4 regions of the Streptomyces sp. NPDC051684 genome follow, and region 1 is predicted to be linked to each of the others. Evidence: riboswitches for the same ligand, from Rfam matches in the RefSeq annotation. Region 1 holds a riboswitch; each other region holds the start of a gene.
What was found. A riboswitch is a leader RNA that binds a small molecule or an ion and turns the genes downstream of it on or off. The one in region 1 is predicted to bind cyclic di-AMP.
Positions count from the first base shown of each region.

Region 2: another riboswitch for cyclic di-AMP. It lies ahead of ACIA8D_RS26210 (C40 family peptidase); the one in region 1 lies ahead of ACIA8D_RS04265 (M23 family metallopeptidase).
Region 3: another riboswitch for cyclic di-AMP. It lies ahead of ACIA8D_RS09460 (M23 family metallopeptidase); the one in region 1 lies ahead of ACIA8D_RS04265 (M23 family metallopeptidase).
Region 4: another riboswitch for cyclic di-AMP. It lies ahead of ACIA8D_RS31155 (M23 family metallopeptidase); the one in region 1 lies ahead of ACIA8D_RS04265 (M23 family metallopeptidase).

Region 1 is NZ_JBITCS010000003.1:20,839-25,849, reverse strand. Features, by position in the region: gene ACIA8D_RS04285 (iron chaperone) at 1-205, shown strand, start outside; gene ACIA8D_RS04280 (alginate lyase family protein) at 480-1,703, shown strand; tRNA gene ACIA8D_RS04275 (tRNA-Met) at 1,766-1,839, shown strand; gene ACIA8D_RS04270 (PP2C family protein-serine/threonine phosphatase) at 2,042-3,160, shown strand; cyclic di-AMP (ydaO/yuaA leader) riboswitch at 3,426-3,561, shown strand; gene ACIA8D_RS04265 (M23 family metallopeptidase) at 3,573-4,625, shown strand; gene ACIA8D_RS04260 (aldo/keto reductase) at 4,741-5,011, shown strand, end outside.
Region 2 is NZ_JBITCS010000023.1:31,908-36,918, reverse strand. Features, by position in the region: gene ACIA8D_RS26220 (ATP-dependent Clp protease proteolytic subunit) at 61-696, shown strand; gene ACIA8D_RS26215 (hypothetical protein) at 704-1,012, shown strand; cyclic di-AMP (ydaO/yuaA leader) riboswitch at 1,367-1,578, shown strand; gene ACIA8D_RS26210 (C40 family peptidase) at 1,582-2,055, shown strand; gene ACIA8D_RS26205 (DUF6328 family protein) at 2,104-2,577, shown strand; gene ACIA8D_RS26200 (ATP-binding protein) at 2,561-2,998, opposite strand; gene ACIA8D_RS26195 (helix-turn-helix domain-containing protein) at 3,282-4,133, shown strand; gene ACIA8D_RS26190 (DUF397 domain-containing protein) at 4,184-4,393, shown strand; gene ACIA8D_RS26185 (8-amino-7-oxononanoate synthase) at 4,377-5,011, opposite strand, start outside.
Region 3 is NZ_JBITCS010000006.1:82,483-87,493, reverse strand. Features, by position in the region: gene ACIA8D_RS09475 (GNAT family N-acetyltransferase) at 1-1,175, opposite strand, end outside; gene ACIA8D_RS09470 (HPr family phosphocarrier protein) at 1,364-1,645, shown strand; gene ACIA8D_RS09465 (GntR family transcriptional regulator) at 1,829-2,515, opposite strand; gene ACIA8D_RS09460 (M23 family metallopeptidase) at 2,736-3,536, opposite strand; cyclic di-AMP (ydaO/yuaA leader) riboswitch at 3,549-3,712, opposite strand; gene ACIA8D_RS09455 (M16 family metallopeptidase) at 3,953-5,011, opposite strand, start outside.
Region 4 is NZ_JBITCS010000031.1:96,181-101,191, forward strand. Features, by position in the region: gene ACIA8D_RS31145 (ABC transporter permease) at 1-374, shown strand, start outside; gene ACIA8D_RS31150 (tyrosine-protein phosphatase) at 488-1,285, opposite strand; cyclic di-AMP (ydaO/yuaA leader) riboswitch at 1,669-1,840, shown strand; gene ACIA8D_RS31155 (M23 family metallopeptidase) at 1,844-2,620, shown strand; gene ACIA8D_RS31160 (MFS transporter) at 2,804-4,159, opposite strand; gene ACIA8D_RS31165 (SGNH/GDSL hydrolase family protein) at 4,570-5,011, shown strand, end outside.

The sequences.
Region 1 (5,011 bases):
GGCGGGCAACCGCGGGCTGCACGTCGGGGTGTGGCAGCACGGCGTCTCGCTCTACGGGTGGGACAGGGAGCGGGGCGCGGACTTCGTCTCCCGCCATCCCGGTCTCCTCAGCGGGAAGGGGACGATCCGGCTGCGCACCCGGGACGCGGCGGACGTCACCGACGACGAGCTGAGCGACCTCGTCCGCGCTTCGCTGGGAACCTGACCCGCCCTCGTTGCCGTGCATGCGCGAGCGTCAGCACCGCTCAGGAGCACGAGCACAGGTCATGGCTCCAGCCGATCGCCGTGTCGAGGACGAGCGGTTCGGCTGTTCCGGCAGGCCGAGTGCCGCGGACACGGAGTGCGCGAGAAGGGCGGCAAGAAGCGACAAGCAGGGCGTCAGGAGAGGCCGCTGACCGGTCGCACACGACCGGCGCAACAGATCCTGCGGCAGCGGCCTCCACGCGTCAGGCTGCCATTGATCCGACCGGAGGTGTTGCATGGCAGCGGGCGCACGGACGCGACGCGTTCTTCTGGGGGGCCTCGTCCCCCTGTTGGTGGTGGCCGCGACGGCGTGCGGCGCGTCCACCCGGACCGACTCCGACGTGGGGGCGCACCCCGAGCACCGGCCCTCCGGCGGCCCCTTCGCGCACCCCGGCGTCCTCGTCGGCAAGGGTCAACTGGCCGCGGTCCGCGACCACGTGGCCCGCAAACAGGAGCCGTGGATCTCCGCGTACAAGGAGATGAGCGCCAGCAAGTACGCCGACCTCGACTACGAGGCCAAGCCGTACGCGACCGTGGAGTGCCCCTTCGACGCCCAGGCCGGACAGGGCTGCGTCGAGGAGCGCGAGGACGCCATCGCCGCCTATACGCAGGCCCTGCTGTGGAACATCACCCGTGACAGGGCCCACGCCGCCAAGGCCGTCGAGATCATGAACGCCTGGGCGGACAAGGTCACCGGGCACAGCGAGGACAACGCCGGGCTCCAGGCCGCATGGGCCGGCACGTCCTGGGCGAAGGCCGGCGAACTCATGCAGTACACGTACAAGAACTGGCCGGACGGGCAGGAGCTGAAGTTCCAGCGGATGCTGCGCGAGGCGTATCTGCCCGAAGTGCGCGGCGGTTCCGCCGACTTCAACGGCAACTGGGACCTGGTGATGGCCGACGCGACGATGAGCATGGCCGTCTACCTCAACGACCAGAGCGCCTTCGACCAGGCCGTCGGGCACTTCCGCGCCCGCGTCCCCGCGTACTTCTACCTCTCCTCCGACGGAAAGCTGCCGGTGAAACCGAAGGGCAGCGGCATCGACACCCCGAAGGAACTGCAGACGTACTGGTTCGGGCAGAAGACCTTCAAGGACGGGCTCGCGCAGGAGACCTGCCGCAACTTCAAGCACGCCAGCTACTCCCTCGCCGCCACCTCCCACATGGCCGAGACCGCCTGGCACCAGGGCGTCGACCTGTACGGGGAGGTGAAGGACCGGCTCGCCGCCGCGCTCGAACTGCACTCCAAGTACCAGCTGGGCGCCAAGGCCCCGTCCTGGCTGTGCGGCGGGAAGGTGCAGCGCGACATGGGGCCCGACACGGAGGTCGGCCTCCAGCACCTGCAGGGGCGGCTGAAGATGGATCTCCCGCAGACCGAGAAGCTCACCCGCACGCAGCGGCCGGAGGGGACGGACGACCTGTTCGTGGCGTGGGAGACGCTCACGCACGCCGCCGCGTGAGCGGTCACGCGAACCGATTCGCGTTCACTCCCCCTGATGGCGTAGAGTTGTGAACACAACGGCGCGGGGTGGAGCAGCTCGGTAGCTCGCTGGGCTCATAACCCAGAGGTCGCAGGTTCAAATCCTGTCCCCGCTACTGAAGACCGAGGCCGGAATCTCATCGAGATTCCGGCCTCGGTTTTTTTCTGTCCCCGTGTCCGCCCGCGCCGCCTGTGTCGCCGGTGTTGCGCCCGTCACGTTCCCCACCCGTACGGCCCACCCCTGCTCGCCTCGGCGCCGCCGTGCAGGAACTCTTGGTGAGACGCCGGAAGCTGGCAGGGAGCGGCAGGAGACGAGTGGTGGGGCAGCGAACAGGAGGCACCGGCGGGAGACGGAGGGGGCGCGACTCCGAGGTCGCGGGCACCCGGGTCTTCCTGCGGCTGCTGCCCCTGCTGCTCGTCGTCGGCGGCGCGGTCTACGAGTACGTGACCCCCAGCGGCTTTCCCGGCGCCCCCCTGTTCAGCGCGGCGCCCCTGGTGGCCGCCCCGTTCTTCTCGCTCGGTGCGACGGTCCTGGTCGGCGTGGTGTCGATCGGCGCGATCGTCGCGGTGCACCTGCGCTTCACGGAACACCTCGACTCCGTGTTCGTCACCGAGATCGTCACCGTGGCCACCGTCTGCCTGCTGGCCTGTGTGCTCAACCGGATCGTGTACCGCAGCTACCAGCAGCTGGCCTCCGCCCGCGAGATCGCCCAGGCCGCGCAGTTGGCGGTGCTGCCCGAACCGGCCCGCCGGCTCGGCGGTCTCGCCATCGCGGCGCGCTACGAGGCGGCGCAGGCCGACGCGTTCATCGGCGGTGACCTGTATGCGGTCCAGGACACCCCGCACGGCATCCGGATCATCGTCGGTGACGTGCGCGGCAAGGGCCTCGGCGCGGTCGCCGCGGTCGCCGTCGTCATCGGCGCGTTCCGGGAGGCCGCCGAGCAGGAGGGTTCCCTGGAGGCGGTCGCCCAGCGCCTGGAGCGGGCCCTGGCCCGCGAGGGCACCCGGCGCAGCGGCATCGACGACTTCGAGGGCTTCACCACCGCGGTGCTCGCCGAGATCCCGCACGGCGTCGACCTCGTCCGGGTCCTCAACCGCGGTCACCCCGCCCCGCTGCTGCTGCTCGGCGACGGCACCGTACGCGCACTCGACCCGTGCCAGGCGGCGCTGCCGCTCGGCATGAGCGAACTCGGCAGCTGGCCCGACCGGGCCGTCGAGGCGGCGTTCCCGTCCGCGGCCACGCTGCTGCTCTACACCGACGGGCTCTCCGAGGCGCGCGACCCGAGCGGCCGCTTCTACGATCCGGCGGCGCGGCTGTCCGGCCGTGTCTTCCCGGGGCCCGAGGAACTCCTCGCGGCCCTCGCCGCGGAGGTGCGCGCGCACACCGGCAACGGGACGACGGACGACATGGCGCTGCTCGCCGTGCGGCGCACCTGAGGTCCTTGATCGTTTGTTACCCGAGGTAGCCGACCGTAGTCGAACGGCGTCGCTCCGCATAACAATTGACGCACCGTCAGAAGATTGAGTTCGTTGAATGTGGGCAGGGTGTGACGTCAACTCGCCCCGATCCGCCCACTGGTGTCCCGATAAGTCCTGGCCAGAGTCGTGAACGATCAGTGGGAAGCGCTTGGAATTACTGTCTGCTGTCTATTAACGTTCGATAACGCAGCGCGGTCGTCCCAGCCGTCACAAGAGACGGCTCCGTGCGCACGCGCCTAATCCCGCAAGGGAGCCGGGGAACCACCAACTTGGGGTGAATCGGACACCTTTGGTGTTCGTAGGAGACCTTCCTGCTCCGAACCCGTCAGCTAACCCGGTAGGCGAGAAGGAAGGAAAGGAGAGCGCCCCCGTGGCGTCCAACCGGCCTGCCCCCGACTTCTTCTACGGCCCCGAAGACCACTCCGGCGTCGAGCAGGAGACCTGGGAGGAGTGGAATCCCACCGAGGATTCCGTCGCTCCCCTCCGCGGCAGGCATCGCGTAGCCCGCCGTCGCGGTGGATTCGCGCGCAGCTCCACTGTTCTCGGCGTCGGCGTGGTCGCCGCCGTCGGTGCGGGCGGTATCGCCACCGCACAGGGCGGCAAGCCGCCGGTCCACATCTCCATGCCCGACCTCTCCGCGGTCAAGGACTCGCTGCCCGAGGCCAAGTCGCTGCCGGGTGTGGGCTCGCTGATATCCGACGGTTCGGACTCCGGTTCCGACTCCGACGCCACGGCCTCCCCGCTGAGCGGCGCCGGAATCACCCAGGCCGAGGCCGCCGACGGACAGACCGGCGCCGGCGAGGCGCTGCGGGCCCGCATCATGCAGCAGGCCGAGACGCAGCAGGACGCGGCCGACGCCACCGCGAAGCAGGCCGCCGAGGAAGCCGCCGCCAAGCAGGCCGCCGAGGAGGCCGCCGCCAAGCAGGACGCGGCCAGGGCCAAGGAGATCGCCGCGAAGAAGAAGGCCGAGGCGGAGGCCCGCCGCAAGGCCGAGGCCGAGCGCCTGCGCAAGCTGGCCGCCTCCTTCAAGCTCCCGGTCGCCTCCTACACGCTCTCCGGCACCTTCGGCCAGCCCGGCTCCATGTGGTCCTCCGGCTACCACACGGGTCTGGACTTCGCCGCCTCCACCGGTACCCCGATCCGCGCCATCCACTCCGGCACGGTCACGGAGGCCGGCTGGGCGGGCGCGTACGGCTACCGCACGGTGCTCACCCTCGACGACGGCACCGAGCTGTGGTTCTGCCACCAGTCCTCGCTCAATGTCAGCGCGGGCCAGAAGGTCTCCACCGGCGATGTCATCGGCCGCGTGGGCGCCACCGGCAATGTCACCGGGCCGCACCTCCACCTGGAGGTCCACCCCGACGGGCAGTCCACCGGCGTCGACCCGGCGTCCTGGCTGCGCGACAAGGGCCTCACCCCCTGAGAGCCTGTGAACCCCGGCGGTCCTGGCGCTGACCCCCCGACGTCAGGGCTGCCGGTTCGCCCTTGCTCCGCCCGATCCCGGAATACCGTGTTCCGTACGGGTGTTGAGGCAGGGCATGACTTCCTCCTCTCCCTCGCTGCGCAAGCTCGGCACCTCCGACCTCGAGGTCTTCCCGCTGAACCTGGGCGGCAACGTCTTCGGCTGGACCGCCGACGAGGCCACGTCCTTCGCCGTGCTCGACGCGTACGTCGCCGCGGGCGGCAACTTCATCGACACCGCCGACGTGTACTCGGCCTGGGTGGACGGCAACCGGGGCGGTGAGTCGGAGACCGTCATCGGCAAGTGGCTCGCCTCGCGCGGCCGCCGCGACGACGTGGTCGTCGCCA
Region 2 (5,011 bases), on a different contig from region 1:
ACGTCCTGTACATTTTTGGAGAAGCGGGTACTGAAGTCAGCAGCGTCTTGAGGAGGCACCATACCCCGTCCGTCCGGCCGCTACGTCCTGCCCGAGTTCACCGAGCACACCAGCTCGGGCAGCCGCACCCTCGACCCGTATTCGAAGCTTCTGGAAGAGCGCATCGTCCTCCTCGGGACGCCGATCGACGACGTCTCGGCGAACGATGTGATGGCACAGTTCATGCACCTCGAGTACCTGGCGCCCGACCAGGACATCTCCCTGTACATCAACTCCCCGGGCGGCTCGTTCAGCGCGATGACCGCGCTCTACGACACCATGCAGTTCGTCGGCTGCGACGTCGCGACGACCTGCCTGGGGCAGTGCTCGTCCGTGGCCGCGGTACTGCTCGCGGCGGGGACACCCGGCAAGCGGATGACGCTGCCCGGCGCGCGCGTGGTGCTCGACCAGCCCTCGCTGCCCGAGCCGGCCCAGGGACAGCCGAGCGACCTGGAGATCTACGCGAGCGAACTCACGCGCATGCGCGACCAGTTGGAGGAGCTGCTCGCCCGGCACAGCGGGCGCACCAAGGAGCAGGTCGGCGCGGACATCGAGCGGGACACCGTCCTGACGGCCGAACAGGCCCTGGAGTACGGACTGGTGGACCACGTCGTCGAGAGCCGTACCGCCACCCTGCGCTCCCCCGGCACGAGGTGATCGGCCGATGTATCCACCCGAACCGCCGCCGCTGCCCGCGATGACCCGCGCCGAGTGCGAGCTCGTGGACCGCTATCTGGAGGTGGTCGACCTCATCGCGCGGATCAACCCGGCCCGGGGCGACGACACCTACAGCGGCCTGCGCGCGGCGCAGGCGCTGGTGAGCCGGGCCGTCGAGCTGCGGGACGCGCTGAACCTGATGCACCAGAGGGGCGAGAGCCGGGTGCACGCGAGCACGCTGGCGCGGGCACTGCGCGTCCTGGACGGGGAGCGGCGCACCAACCGGGTCACACTGCCGTCAGAACCGGTCAGTTGAATTCACTTGAAGCCAATTGAAGTCAGGTGAAGCCGTCGACCGCTCACCGGGCTTCCCGAACCGTCGAGCCGCAACCCAAACGACCCAGATGGGGTACCCCGTACGGCCTAGCCTCCGGTACGCGGATGAGCCCGGCAAAGTTGCGTACGAGCCGTAGGCAACCGCCGGAATATGGCGTTCCGCCGCTGGTGCGGGGCTCGTCGGGTCTCGGCGGGCAGGGGCGAAAGGCGCAGCGTCCACCTGAACGGGTCAAGGGTGACGAGCCTCACTTACCGCCGGTTCGACTCGGATTTCGCCTCGGCCGTGCGTGAAGATCCGTTGCGACGACAAGCCCCCGCCGCCGCGGCGGGGCGGTCCGCACGGACGCCGAGTCCTGCCGCCGTGCGGATGCCAGGTCGACAGGAGTGCATCGGCAGGAGTGGAGGACCCGAGCACGACGGGCCACCGCCGCGCCTCGTCAGAGGCCGCGCCGGACGGCCCTTGGGGTGAAGCCGCGGTACGCGGCCGGGCAACTTCGCCACCCGAACCCGACAGGTCATCCTTCACAGGCGGTTGACGAAGGGTTGCGCATGACTGCGCTGAATCGTGTTCCGTCGCTGCTGACCCGGGCGGGCACCGCTTCCGCCCTCTCCATCGCCGTCGCCGGCGCGGGGCTCATGGTCCCCGGCGCCGCGTCCGAAGCATCAGCGGCAACGGCATCCGTCAAGGCACTGCAGGTCGCCGCGTCCAAGAAGGGTGCACCGTACAAGTGGGGCGCCGCGGGGCCGCACCGGTTCGACTGCTCGGGCCTCACGCTCTACTCGTTCAAGCGGGCGGGCAAGAAGCTGCCGCGCACCGCGGCCCAGCAGTACAACAAGACCAAGCACATCTCCAGGTCTCATCGCACACCTGGAGACCTGGTGTTCTTCCGCTCCGGCCGCAGCATCTACCACGTCGGCATCTACGCCGGAAAAGGCCGCATCTGGCACTCCCCGAAGACCGGTTCCGTGGTCCGTCTGGAGCGGATCTGGACGAACAGCGTGTCGTACGGCCGGGTGCGGTGAACCCCTGCGCTCGCGCTTGAGCGGACCGCGAGCGGATACTCGTAGGGGATGCATGAGCGCAACGAGACGCCTCTGGAACGCGCCGATCGGAACTTCGGAGAGCTCCTCCAAGAGCTCCGGGTCACCCAGACCGGCGTGCAGTTCCTGTTCGCGTTCCTGCTGACGCTCGCGTTCACCCCCCGCTTCCCGTCGCTCGACACGGTCCAACGGACCACGTACGTCACGACGTTGCTCCTCACGGTCATCGCGGCCGCGCTGTTCACGGCGCCGGCCGCGGTGCACCGGGTGCTGTTCCAGCTGGGTGCGAAGCGGCGGATCGTACGGGTGTCCTCGCGGCTCGCGGCGTACGGGATGGCGGCGCTCGTGCTCGCGCTGAGCGGGTCCGTGCTGCTCGTGGTCGATGTGACGGTCGGCAGGGCCGGCGGGATCGCGGCCGGCGCCGGCGCGTTCTGCGTCTGTGTGGGGCTGTGGGGACTGCTCCCGTGGCTGATGCGGCGCGCGCTCCTCAAGCGGGACGACTGACCGGGGCCACCCACGGCAGTGTGATCCACACCGTCTTGCCGCCCTCCGGGGTCGGGCGCACCGTCAGGGTGCCGCCGCACTCCGCGGTGAGACAGCGGATGATGACCATCCCCCGCCCGTTGTCCTGCTGGACCGCGGCCGGCAGCCGCTTGGGATAGCGGGGGTGACTGTCGGTGACACCGATGCGCAGCCGCTCGTCGCGGTCCAGCTCCACGTCGACGGTGAACGTGGGGGACTGCCCGAGGGTGTGCTGCACCGCGTTCGTCGCGAGTTCGGACACGATCAGGCGGACGGTGTCCGCCGCGTCCGTCCCCGACGCCATGCCCCACTCCGCGAGGACGGAGGCGACATACCTGCGGGCGGCCGAGACCGAGGCGGGATCGCTCGGCAGCGTGACGGATGCTTCCTGGTGGTCTGCCATGGCGACGTGTCCCTTTCCCGCCGAGGTGGCTCGTCCGGCCTCGCGGATCGCTCGCGCGCGGGCCCCGGCAACTGCTTCGCGCCAGATTGCCACTTGGACGTCCCACTGTGGTGCCGATCCCCCAAGATATGCATATATCTGTCGCTCGATGCGGTGAACTCTGCGACGGTGGACCGTATTTGGGCCGAGGCACGCTGTGTCCTCTACCGTCGGCTCAGACACGCGTCCCGTGCGGCCGGGAGGGAGTCCGGCCGGGTGACGCGAGGAGCCCGAGGAGTCCTCCATGAAATACGGTCCCGCGGTACGCCGCCGCAAGCTCGGTGCCGAATTGCGGACGCTGCGCGTCCAGGCCGGCCTCACGAGCGGGGAGGCGGCCAGGCTCGTCGGCTGGCACCAGTCGAAGGTGAGCAGGATCGAGACAGGGCGCAGTGGCGTGAAGCCTTCGGACGTGCTGCGGCTGCTCGACGCCTTCGAGGCCAGCGATCCCCGGACCCGCGAGCTGCTGGTCGCGCTGGCCGGCGGCGACGAGGCGGGCGGGCACCACTGGTGGCACGCGTACCGCGGTCTGCTGCCGCCCGCGTACCGCGATTTCATCAGCCTCGAGTCACAGGCGTGCCGCATCAGGACTCTGGAGACGAGTGTCGTACCGGGGCTCCTGCAGACGCCCGAGTACGCGCACGCGGTGACATGTTCGGTGCTGAACGGGGCACCGGACCGACACATCGACGCGTTGGTGGAGGTGCGGCTCGCGCGCCAGGACGTGCTGCGCGCCGAGCCGCCGCTGCGGCTCACCGCCGTGCTCGACGAGGCCGTGCTGCGCCGCGAGGTGGGCGGGAGCGGCGTGCTGCGACGGCAGTTGACACATCTGACCGAGGCGGCGTCGATGCCGCATGTCCGGATCCAGGTGCTTCCGTTCTCGTCCGGAGGCCATATCGGCCTGACGGGACCTTTCGTTGTGTTCTCTTTTCCGAACACATCTGATCTGGATGTGGTTGTTCTCGACCATTTGACGAGTAGCCTCTACCTCGAACGGAAAGAAGACCTCAAGGCGTACACGGACGCCTTCGACGCTCTTCTGCTCCATGCCAGGTCACCCGAGGATTCACTGGAATTCATCGCAAAGATTGCCGGGTAAGCGAGGACGCCGACACCTCGTCGTGCGCCGGCACCGCGTGAGGAGGCACCATGACCATTGCGTGCAGTACGTCGCTGAGGGGCGTCCGATGGCGGCGCAGCAGCCGCAGCACGGGCGCCAACAACTGCGTGGAGACAGCGCCGTTGAGGACGAGCGTGACGACCGGACTGCTGGCCGTCCGGGACTCCAAGCACACGGCGGGCCCCGCGCTCCTGTTCACGTCCGAGACCTGGCGGAGCTTCGTCAACTCCCTGCGGTAGCAGCCCCGTTCGGGACAGTGCGGCTGATCACCCGGACGGCCTCGGCGACCTCGGTCTCCGTGAGGTCGGCGCGGGCGGTCAGCCGCAGCCGCGCGATGCCGTCAGGCACGGACGGCGGCCGGAAGCACCCCACCGAGAGCCCCGCGTCCCGGCAGTCGGCCGCCCAGCGGACGGCCGCGTCGGGCGAGGGAGCGCGCACGGAGACGACCGCGGCGTCGGGCCGTCCCGCCAACAGGCCCTCGCCCAGCAGCAGTTGATGCAGCGACGTCGCCACGTGTCGTGCACGCGCGGCGCGTTCGGGCTCGCGGCGCAGCAGTCGCAGCGCCGCGAGGGCCGAGCCGCAGGCGGCCGGAGCGAGGCCCGTGTCGAAGATGAACGTGCGGGCCGCGTTGACGAGATGGTCGATGACGTGGGCCGGACCGAGGACCGCGCCGCCCTGACTGCCCAGCGACTTGGACAGGGTGACGCTGACGACGGTGTCCGCCGCGCCCGCGAGGCCCGCCGCGTGCGGGACGCCGCGTCCACCCGGCCCCACGACACCGAGCCCGTGCGCGTCGTCGATGATCAACCCCGCACCGAACTCCCGTGCCACTTGCGCGAGTTCGACGACGGGCGCCC
Region 3 (5,011 bases), on a different contig from region 1:
CCGGTGACGCCGCCGCCCCTGCGGTGCAGGCGGGACAGGAGGGCGATGCCGATGGCGCCGGACTGGGCGAACAGGCCGATGCGCCCGGGGCGCGGCATCTCGGGGGCGAGCGAGGCGTTGAGCCGTACCTCCGGTGACGTGTTGACGACCCCGAAGGCGTTCGGCCCGACGATGCGCATCCCGTAGCTGCGGGCCTGGCGGACCAGGGCGCGCTGGCGCTCGCGGCCCTCGTCGCCGCTCTCGGCGTAGCCGGCGGAGACCACGACGAGGCCCTGTACGCCGCGCTCGCCGCACTCGGCGACCACCTCGGGGACGTCCGGCGCGGGCACGGCGACGACCGCCAGGTCGACGGTTTCGGCCGGATCGATGTCGTGTACGGAGCGGTGGGCGGGCACGCCGTCGATCTCGGTGACGTCGTCCCCGAAGGCCTGGTTCACCGCGTACAGGCGGCCGGTGAATCCGGCGTCCTTCAGGTTGTCGAGAACGCTGCGGCCCACTCCTCCGGCCGCACGCCCCACGCCGATCACGGCGACGGAGCCGGGTGCGAGCAGGCGCTGCACCGAGCGGGCCTCGGCGCGCTGCTCGCGCGCGTGCTGCACCGCGAGCGAGGCCTCCGTGGGCTCGATGTCGAACTCCAGGCGGACGACGCCGTCCTCGAAGCTGCGCTTCTGCGTGTATCCGGCGTCCCGGAAGACCTTGATCATCTTGCTGTTGGCGGGCAGCACCTCGGCGGCGAACCGGCGGATGCCGCGCTCCCGGGCGACGGCCGCGATGTGCTCCAGGAGCGCGGAGGCGACGCCGCGGCCCTGGTGGGCGTCCTGCACGAGGAAGGCGACCTCCGCCTCGTCGGCGGGCGCTGTCGCCGGCATGCCCTGCGCGTTGATCCGGTCGTAGCGCACCGTGGCGATGAACTCGCCGCCCACGGTCACCGCGAGGCCGACCCGGTCCACGTAGTCGTGATGGGTGAAGCGGTGCACGTCCTTGGCGGACAGGCGGGGGTAGGGCGCGAAGAAGCGGTAGTACTTCGACTCGTCCGAGACCTGCTCGTAGAAGCTGGTCAGGTGCTCGGCGTCCGCGGTCGTGATGGGCCTGATCCGCGCGGTGCCGCCGTCGCGCAGCACCACGTCGGCCTCCCAGTGGGCGGGGTACACATGCCGGTCCGACGGGGTCTCCATGCCGCAAGAGTAGGGCCGGGCACCGACGGACGGCGGTCGGTCGTACGGGTCGCGGCCCGTGCGTACGGAAGGCACCCTATGGAGGACCGAAGGGCCGTGCCGGCGAGGACCTGGGTCCGCGTCACGCACGCCTCCCGGTATGGAACACTGGTCTAGACAACCGTGAGACACCTGAAGGGCAGCATCACATGGCTGAGCGCCGCGTCAACGTCGGCTGGGCCGAGGGCCTCCACGCCCGCCCCGCTTCCATCTTCGTCCGCGCTGCCACGGCGGCCGGCGTTCCCGTGACGATCGCCAAGGCCGACGGCAACCCCGTCAACGCCGCCTCCATGCTGGCCGTGCTCGGCCTGGGCGCGCAGGGCGGCGAGGAGATCGTGCTGGCCTCCGACGCCGAGGGCGCGGACGCCGCGCTCGACCGTCTGGCGAAGCTGGTCGCCGAGGGGCTCGAGGAGCTTCCCGAGACCGTCTGACGTAAAAGACAAAAGCTGTACGACTGAGCCGCGCGCCCCTTTCGGGGGTGCGCGGCTTTTTCGTTCACTGCCGCGCCGAGAATTGGGCGACGGAAAGCAGGCGGAAATAGGCAGCGGAAATACCCCCGCACCTCGTCCGACCCATTCACCGAATAGCGCACTTATTTGTATACGGCGCCGTTGTTAAATCTGGCGGCCCACCGTGTTGACTGCATGTTGCGAAGTCCTCACACGCTCGCCCGCGCGGGGGGCGCGCAACTTGTGGGCGGCCGTCGCGCGCTCGGTGTGCAGGGCGGCCAGGGCGCGCGCACGCTCCGCGTCGCCCCGCGCCACGGCGTCGACGATGGCGCCGTGCTCGGCCCAGGACTCGACCGGTCGGGCCGGACTCTCCACGGCGTACATCCAGGCGATCTTGTGCCGGAGCTGGGTGAGCAGGGTGATCAGGCCGGGGCTGCCGGAGGCCTGGACGAGCGTCTCGTGGAACCAGCTTCCGAGGGAGCGCAGATCCTCGCTCTGACCCCGCCTGGCGCGCTCCTGCCCCAGCCTGACCAGGCCGCGCAGGACCTTGAGGTGGGCCTCGGTGCGGCGCTGCGCGGCGCGGGCGGCACCCATGGGTTCGAGCAGCATGCGGATCTCCAGGAGGTCGGCCGCCTCCCGCTCGGTGGGTTCGGCCACGCACGCGCCCGCGTGCCTGCGCGTGACGACGAACCCCTCCGCCTCCAGGGTGCGCAGCGCCTCCCTTACGGGCACGCGCGAGACCCCGTAGCGGCGCGCGAGCAGTTCCTCGGTGAGTCTGCCGCCGCGCTCGTAGACGCCGGCGACGATGTCGTCGCGGATCGCTGTGCATACCGACTGCGCGGGAATGCGCATGACTCGACCTCCGCCTCAATGCCCGCGATACGCGGTCGATTGACGCCCGGTCAAACACGCGTGACGCGCGGCCGGAACGTTTACCGGGAGACTCTATTCCACCGGACTTGAATTTCCGACGAGGGAACTGAATCCGGGGATATTTTTTGGACAGTGCGGACCCGAGCACGCGAAAGCCCCGGCTCGGTGAGCCGGGGCTTTCGTGGAGTGTGCTGTCGGGTCAGACGTTCACACCGTGCTGGCGCAGGTACGCGACGGGGTCGATGTCCGAGCCGTAGTCGGGGCCGGTGCGGGCCTCGAAGTGGAGGTGCGGGCCCGTGACGTTGCCGGTCGCCCCGGAGAGGCCTATCTGCTGGCCGGGGGTGACGTCCTGGCCGACGGAGACGCCGATCGAGGACATGTGACCGTACTGGGTGTACGTACCGTCGTTCATCTTGATCACGACGTTGTTGCCGTACGCGCCGCCCCAGCCGGCCTCGACGACGGTGCCGCGGCCGACCGCGTGCACCGAGGTGCCGCTGGAGGCGTGGAAGTCGATGCCGGTGTGGCTGCCGGAGGACCACAGGCCGCTGCCGGCCTGGTAGGAGGTGGAGACGTACGAGCCGGAGATCGGCGCCACGAAGCTGTTCAGGCGCTTGCGCTCGGCCTCACGGGCGGCGCGCTCCTTGGCCTCGCGCTCCTTCTTGGCCTTCTCCGCGGCCCGCTTCTTGGCCTCGGCCTCGGCCTTGCGCTTGGCCTCCTCGGCCTTCTTCTTCGCCTCGGCCTCGGCCTTCGCCTTGGCGGCGGCCTTCTGCTGCGCGGAGGCCTGCGCGTCGATCTGGTCGGCGAGGGAGTCGCCGATGGCGACGGCCTGCGTGAGGCCGTCGTGCGGCACTGCCGCGGTGTCGGCGGCGAGGGCGGGGGCGGCGAGACCGCCCACCACGCCCGTCGTGGTGATCGCGGCGACGCCCGCGACCTGAGCGGTGGTACGCGTCAGGCGGCTGGGACGGCGGTGCTTCCCGGTGGCACGGGTGAACCCCATGAAGTGGCTGGTCCTTTCCTTCCTTCTCGCCTACCGGGTTAGCTGACGGGTTCGGAGCAGGAAGGTCTCCTACAGGCCCCCTCCCCTGACGGGAAGAGCGCCCGATTCACCCCAGGGACTTCGGTGGGTCCCCGGCTCCCCTGGCTCGCACCACGGGGACTCGGCGATGACTGTCCGGTGTCGCGGGCGCGACGTACGTCTGGCGGACAGCCGGAGGGAACGCTAAGCGGGGCGTCTTTGGATCGACAAACAGAACCCGGCTTTTGTAGTGCACGCCACAGACCAGAGAGGCAACCTCTACACCAATTCGGACATTTGTGATCGTGTAGTGATTGAAGAAGATCGTGACGGACACCACGAAGCCCCGGCGGCCGAGGACGGCGCCGGGGCTTCGTGAGCTGCCTCGGGAAACGCGGTCAGCCCGCGACCACCGTGACCTCGCCGATGCCGAGCGCCTTGACCGGCTCCTCGATCTGCGCGGCGTCGCCCACGAGGATCGTCACCAGACGATCCGCGGGGAACGCGCTCACGACGGCCGCCGTGGCCTCCACGGTGCCCGTGGCGGCCAGCTGCCGGTAGACCTGCGCCTGGAAGTCGTCCGGCAGGTGCTGCTCGACCTGGTCGGCGAGGGTGCTCGCGACGGCCGCGGCGGTCTCGAACTTCAGCGGGGCCACGCCCACCAAGTTCTGCACGGCGGTGTCCCGTTCGGCATCCGTGAGCCCCTCGGCCGCCAGCGTGCGCAGCACCTTCCAGAGGTCGTCGAGCGCGGGCCCGGTGTTCGGCGTGTCCACCGAGCCGCTGATGGCGAGCATCGCCGCACCGCTGCCGTCGGGCGCGGAACGCAGCACCTGGGCGAAGGAGCGCACACCGTAGGTGTAGCCCTTCTCCTCGCGCAGCACGCGGTCCAGACGCGACGTCAGGGTGCCGCCCAGGCAGTACGTGCCGAGGACCTGAGCGGGCCACACACGGTCGTGCTTGTCCGGTCCGACCCGGCCGATGAGCAACTGGGTCTGCACGGCGCCCGGGCGGTCCACAATGATCACGCGGCCGGTGTCGTCGGCGACGACCGGGGGCACCGGGCGCGGCTCGGCGGTGTCGCCCGTCCAGGCGCCGAGCGTGTCGGCGAGGAGGGCGTCCAGGTCGATGCCCGTCAGGTCACCGACGACGACGGCCGTGGCGGTGGCGGGGCGTACGTGGCGGTCGTAGAAGGCGCGCACGGCCGCCGCGTCGATGGCCGAGACGGTCTCCTCGGTGCCCTGGCGCGGGCGCGACACGCGCGTGTCGGCCGGGAAGAGCTGCTTGGAGAGCTCCTTGGCGGCGCGCCGGGCCGGGTTGGCGCTCTCGTGCGGGATCTCGTCCAAGCGGTTGCGGACGAGGCGCTCGATCTCGCTGTCGTCGAAGGCGGGGGCGCGCAGGGCGTCGGCCAGGAGGGCGAGGCCCTTGGAGAGGCGCGAGGCCGGCACTTCGAGGGAAGC
Region 4 (5,011 bases), on a different contig from region 1:
GGTCCAACTACATGATGGCCGCGGTCCTGGGCGGCTTCGCGGCCGTCGCCGCGGTCAACACGCTGGTGATGACGGTCCTGGATCGCCGTCGCGAACTGACCGTGCTGCGCCTCGTCGGCTCCACACGCCGCCAGGTGCTGCGGATGCTGCGCTGGGAGAGCCTGCTGGTGTCGGCGGCGGGAGTGGTGCTGGGCACCACCATCGCGCTGATCACGCTGACGCCGATGATGCGCGGCCTGACGGGGGAGTCCCCGTACATACCGCCGCTGCTGTACGGCACGTTCGCCGGGGGCGCGGTGTGCCTCGGCCTGCTCGCCGTGACCCTCCCGGCCCGGGCGGCACTGCGCGACGGGGGTGACGTCGGGTCCTGGTAGGCGGGGTGGTGCCGGGCGGAGCGTGACGCCCGGCACCGTGTGACGTTCGCCGGTCACCAGCACCGTGTGACGTTCGACGGTCACGGTCACCGGCACCGTGGGACGCCCGGCGGTCAGTCCAGAAGGCGCTCGCGCAGCCGCTCGCGCGTCGCCGCGGTGAGCTTGAGGCCCTCTTCGAGGTAGCGGTCCGTGGATCCCCACTGCTCGTCGATGGTTTCGAGGCCGGCGTTCAGGTACTCGATGCGGGCGTCGAAGAGCGGGCTGAGCAGCTCCATGACCTCGGGGGAGTAGGCGTCCTTCGCGGTGGCGGAGCGGCGCACGTCGTAGCGGCGGTGCTTCTCGTTCGACTTGAGGTAGTCCGCCTCGATGGCGTCGCGCTCCACGCCGACCGCGAGCAGCGTCACCGCGATCGACAGGCCCGCGCGGTCCTTGCCGGCCGCGCAGTGCATCAGCGCGGGAAGGCTGTCCTCGGCGAGGGAGTGCAGCACGCGGCTGTGCTCGGCGGTGCGCTCCTTGATCATGGTGCGGTAGGAGTCGACGAGGCGGTTCGCCGCGCGGCCCTCGGAGAGGATCTGGCGCAGCTGCTCGATGTCGCCGTCGCGGACCATGGTCCAGAATTCGGCGCCGTCGGCCGGGTCGTTGAGCGGCAGGTTGAGATTGCGGACGCCGGGGAGCTCGACGTCGGCGCCCTCCAGCCTCTGGTCCGCGGCGTTGCGGAAGTCGAAGACCGTGTGCAGGCCGAGCGAGGAGAGGAAGGTCGAGTCCTCGGCCGTGGCATGGGCGAGGTGACCGCTGCGGAACAGCACGCCCTGGCGCACGCGCCGGCCGTCCACGGTGGGCAGGCCGCCCACGTCTCGGAAGTTGCGCACTCCGGTCAGCTCGGGCTCGGTGGACGGTGCGTGCTGCGTCACAGGGGCTCCTCCCAATCGGTGCACCGGCGTTGGGTCACCGGTGGGCGCGCTCCTGACGATACGACATCGGTTCCACAGGCAACCATCTGTCCGATTTGCCCACTTCTGTGTCAACTGTGCATGAATCGAAGGGGCTTGTGGGAGTGTGCGTGACCGGCCTCATGTTCGTGACGCTGTGTGGCGGGCGGCCCGGAATGCCTCCCCAGTAATCCCCGAAGGTATGGCGTTGGTAAAGCGGAGAATGTCGACGCAGGGTTACACAGGGAAGCCTCAGAAACCCAAGGAATTGCCACCGCAAGTGAATTCGGCAGTTGTCGCCGTCATTGCGGTTCGCCTACGGTCACCAATCAATCCGGTCGGAACGCCTAGTCCTGCCGCCGCCCGGATTCCTTTCGACTACCCGTCACGGCAGGAGCGGGGGACCCACACGCAAGACGCCGCGTAGGGGATTTCCCGAAGCGGCTTGGGGTGAAGCCGTGCCCGTACCCCGGGCGCGGCCGGGCATCTCCAGCCCGAACCCGACAGCTCACCTCGTAGGCGACGGAGAGGAAATTCAGCATGCCCGCAAAGGGAAAGCACCGCCTTTCGACCTCCCGCCGCATCGCCCGGGTCGCCGCCGTCGCCTCCGCCGGCGGAGCGGCCATCGTGCTGCCGCTGATGGGCGCCAGTGGCGCGCAGGCCGCGACGTCCGGCGCCACCGCCGACACCACGACGTACACCGTCAAGGCCGGTGACACGCTCTCGAAGATCGCCAAGGCGCAGGACGTCGACGGCGGCTGGAAGAAGCTGTACGAGGACAACAAGGACGCGGTCGGCTCCAACGCGGACCACCTCAAGATCGGCGTCAAGCTCACCCTCGGCGCCGCGGCCGAGGGCGACTCCGCCGCCAAGCCCGCCGCCACGCAGGCGAGCGCCAAGACGACCGCCTCCGGCGACTACGTGGCGCCGGTCGACGGCGCCAAGGGCAACGGCTACGGCAACTCCGGCTCCATGTGGTCCAGCGGCAGCCACACCGGCGCCGACTACTCGGTGTCCACCGGCACCTCCGTGAAGTCGATCGCCGACGGCACCGTCGTCTCGACCGGCTCGGGTGGCGCGTACGGCAACGAGGTCGTCATTGAGCACGCCGACGGCCACTTCTCCCAGTACGGCCACCTGTCCTCGATCGGCGTCGCCCAGGGCGACACCGTGACGGCCGGCCAGGAGATCGCCAAGTCCGGCGCGACCGGCAACGTCACCGGCCCGCACCTGCACTTCGAGATCCGCACGACCGCGGACTACGGCTCGGACATCGACCCGATCGCGTACCTGAGTGAGCACGGTGTGAGCGCCTGAGGCGACGTGAGCACGTGAGGTGAGCGCGTGATGCGGTAGCGGCTCGTCGGCCCGTTCCGATGCGGCGCCCGGGGTTCTCTCCGGGCGCCGCATCGCGTTCGCGCGCTCAGAGGGTGCGGGTTGTGGAGTGCGGTCGTCCTGATCCGCAGCCCGCGCCGCCGGGCCGGGGTGGCCCGGCGGCGGTCACCCGGACTGTTCCCGCGCGTCTCCTGCGGGAGCCGACGCGGGCATGCGCCAGGCCAGGACCGCACCGACCGCGAGCCCGGTGGCCGCCAGTGCGGTGGCGACGAGGAACGGGTCGAGGGAGTGCAGGCCCGGAGCGAACCCGATCCCGACGCAGACGGCCACCCCGCTCGCGCCGCCCAGCTGGTCCGCCGCGCGTTGGACGCCCGAGGCGATCCCGGCGTCGTCCTCGCTGACGCCGCTGACGGCGAGGTATTGCAGCCCTACGAGGCCGACTCCCATCCCGGCCGCGATCAGGAGCATGGCCGGGATCATCGCGGGGCCGTTGGCCCGCAGCGCCGCGACGAGGGCGGTGGCGGCCATCGCGGCCGCGGTGAAGCCGAGGCCGGCGAGCACGCACGCGCGTGCGCCCCAGCGGCCCAGCAGGCGCGGCACGAGCACCGAGAAGGTGATCAGGGAAACGGCCAGCGGCAGCATGGTCAGGCCCGCGCCGAGCGGGCCGATGCCCAGTCGTTCCTGCAAGTAGAACGTGAACAGCAGGAACGAGGTCGACAGCGCCCCGCTGAGCAGCATCGTGGTCAGGTTGGCCACCACCCGCGTGCGATGGGCGAAGAAGCGCAGCGGCAGCAGCGGATTGTGCGAGCGCGCCTCGACGCGCACGAATCCGACCCCGGCGGCCACCGCCCCCGCCAGCGCCCCGAACACCGCCCACGCGGGCGTTCCCGGTTCACCGGCCTGGACGACTCCGAGGGTGAACAGCAACGGGCAGGCGGTCAGCAGCAGCGCACCGCCAAGGTCCAGCGCCGGAGCCGCCTTGGCCGCCACGGGCCGGTCCCCCTCGACCAGGAAGAGGGTTGCCAGCAGCACGGTCAGGACGAACGGGACCGAGATCAGGAAGATCCAACGCCACCCCAAGTGGGCGGTGACGATCCCGGACAGGACGAATCCGATCACCAGGCCGCAGCTCGCCACCGCCGCCCACACGCCCAAGGCCCGCGACCGCCGCGGGCCTTCGGGGAACATCAGGACGATGGTGGCCATCGCGGCCGGCAGCGCGACGGCCTCGCCGACCCCTTGCAGCAGCCGCGCGACCACCAGCCAGCCGAAGGTGGGCGCCAGCCCGGCCAGCAGCGACGCGGCACCGAACAGGCCGGCGCAGAGCAGCAGCACGCGTCGCCGCCCGAGCAGGTCGGCGAGCCGGCCACCCAGCATCAACACCCCGCCGCCGGTGACCGTGTAGCCGACCACGACCCAGGTCAGGGTGTGCCCGTCGACGTCGAAGGCGGCGCCGATCGAGGGCAGGGCGATGTTGACCACGGTCACGTCGACCGCGATGAAGAACTGCAGCATGGACAGCGCGCACAGCACCAGCCATGCGCGCGCCGGGGACGGGCCGTGCCCGCGTGAAGAAGGAAGGATGCCTGGAAGCATCAGGTGCTCCGTTGCTCAGAGAAGGCTCCGAGCAGCACAAACGTGCCGCTCCGGTCTGATCACGAAGCGGCTGGGCGCCCAGGAGGAGTGTGAGTCGAACGCCCCGCCGCTAGCGGGACGTCCCGGTCACCGCGGCACAAGCGGCCGCGCACGAAGCAGCAGACATGCAAGGAACGTTAACAGGCGCATGCGCGGCCACTTATTCCCCAAGCGGCGAGTGGGCTTTCTCACCACGCGTCAACCCCTACCTACGATGGCGTAGGTCACTTTTCACCAGCGAAAATACGTGAGTGGCACACGAATCGAGAGCACTCGCGGACTCACTCAACGGCACGATCCGCTCCTACGCGGCCATCGGGGACAGTTTCACCGAGGGCGTCGGCGACCCCGGTCCCGACGGGAAGTTCGCGGGCTGGGCCGACCGGCTCGCCGTCCTCCTGGACGACCGCGTCCCCGAGGACACCTTCAAGTACGCGAACCTGGCCGTGCGCGGCAAGCTCATCGACCAGATCGTCGCGGACCAGGTCCCGAAGGCGGTCGAGCTCGCTCCCGACCTCGTGACCCTGGTCGCCGGCGGCAACGACATCATCCGCCCCGGCACCGATCCCGACGACGTGGCCGAGCGTTTCGAGAGGGCCGTCGCCAAGCTCGCCGACGCGGCGGGCACCGTCATGGTGGCCACCGGGTTCGACACCCGTGACGTGGCCGTGCTCAAGCATCTGCGCGGCAAGATCGCCACGTACAACATGCATGTGCGGGCGATCGCCGACCGCTACG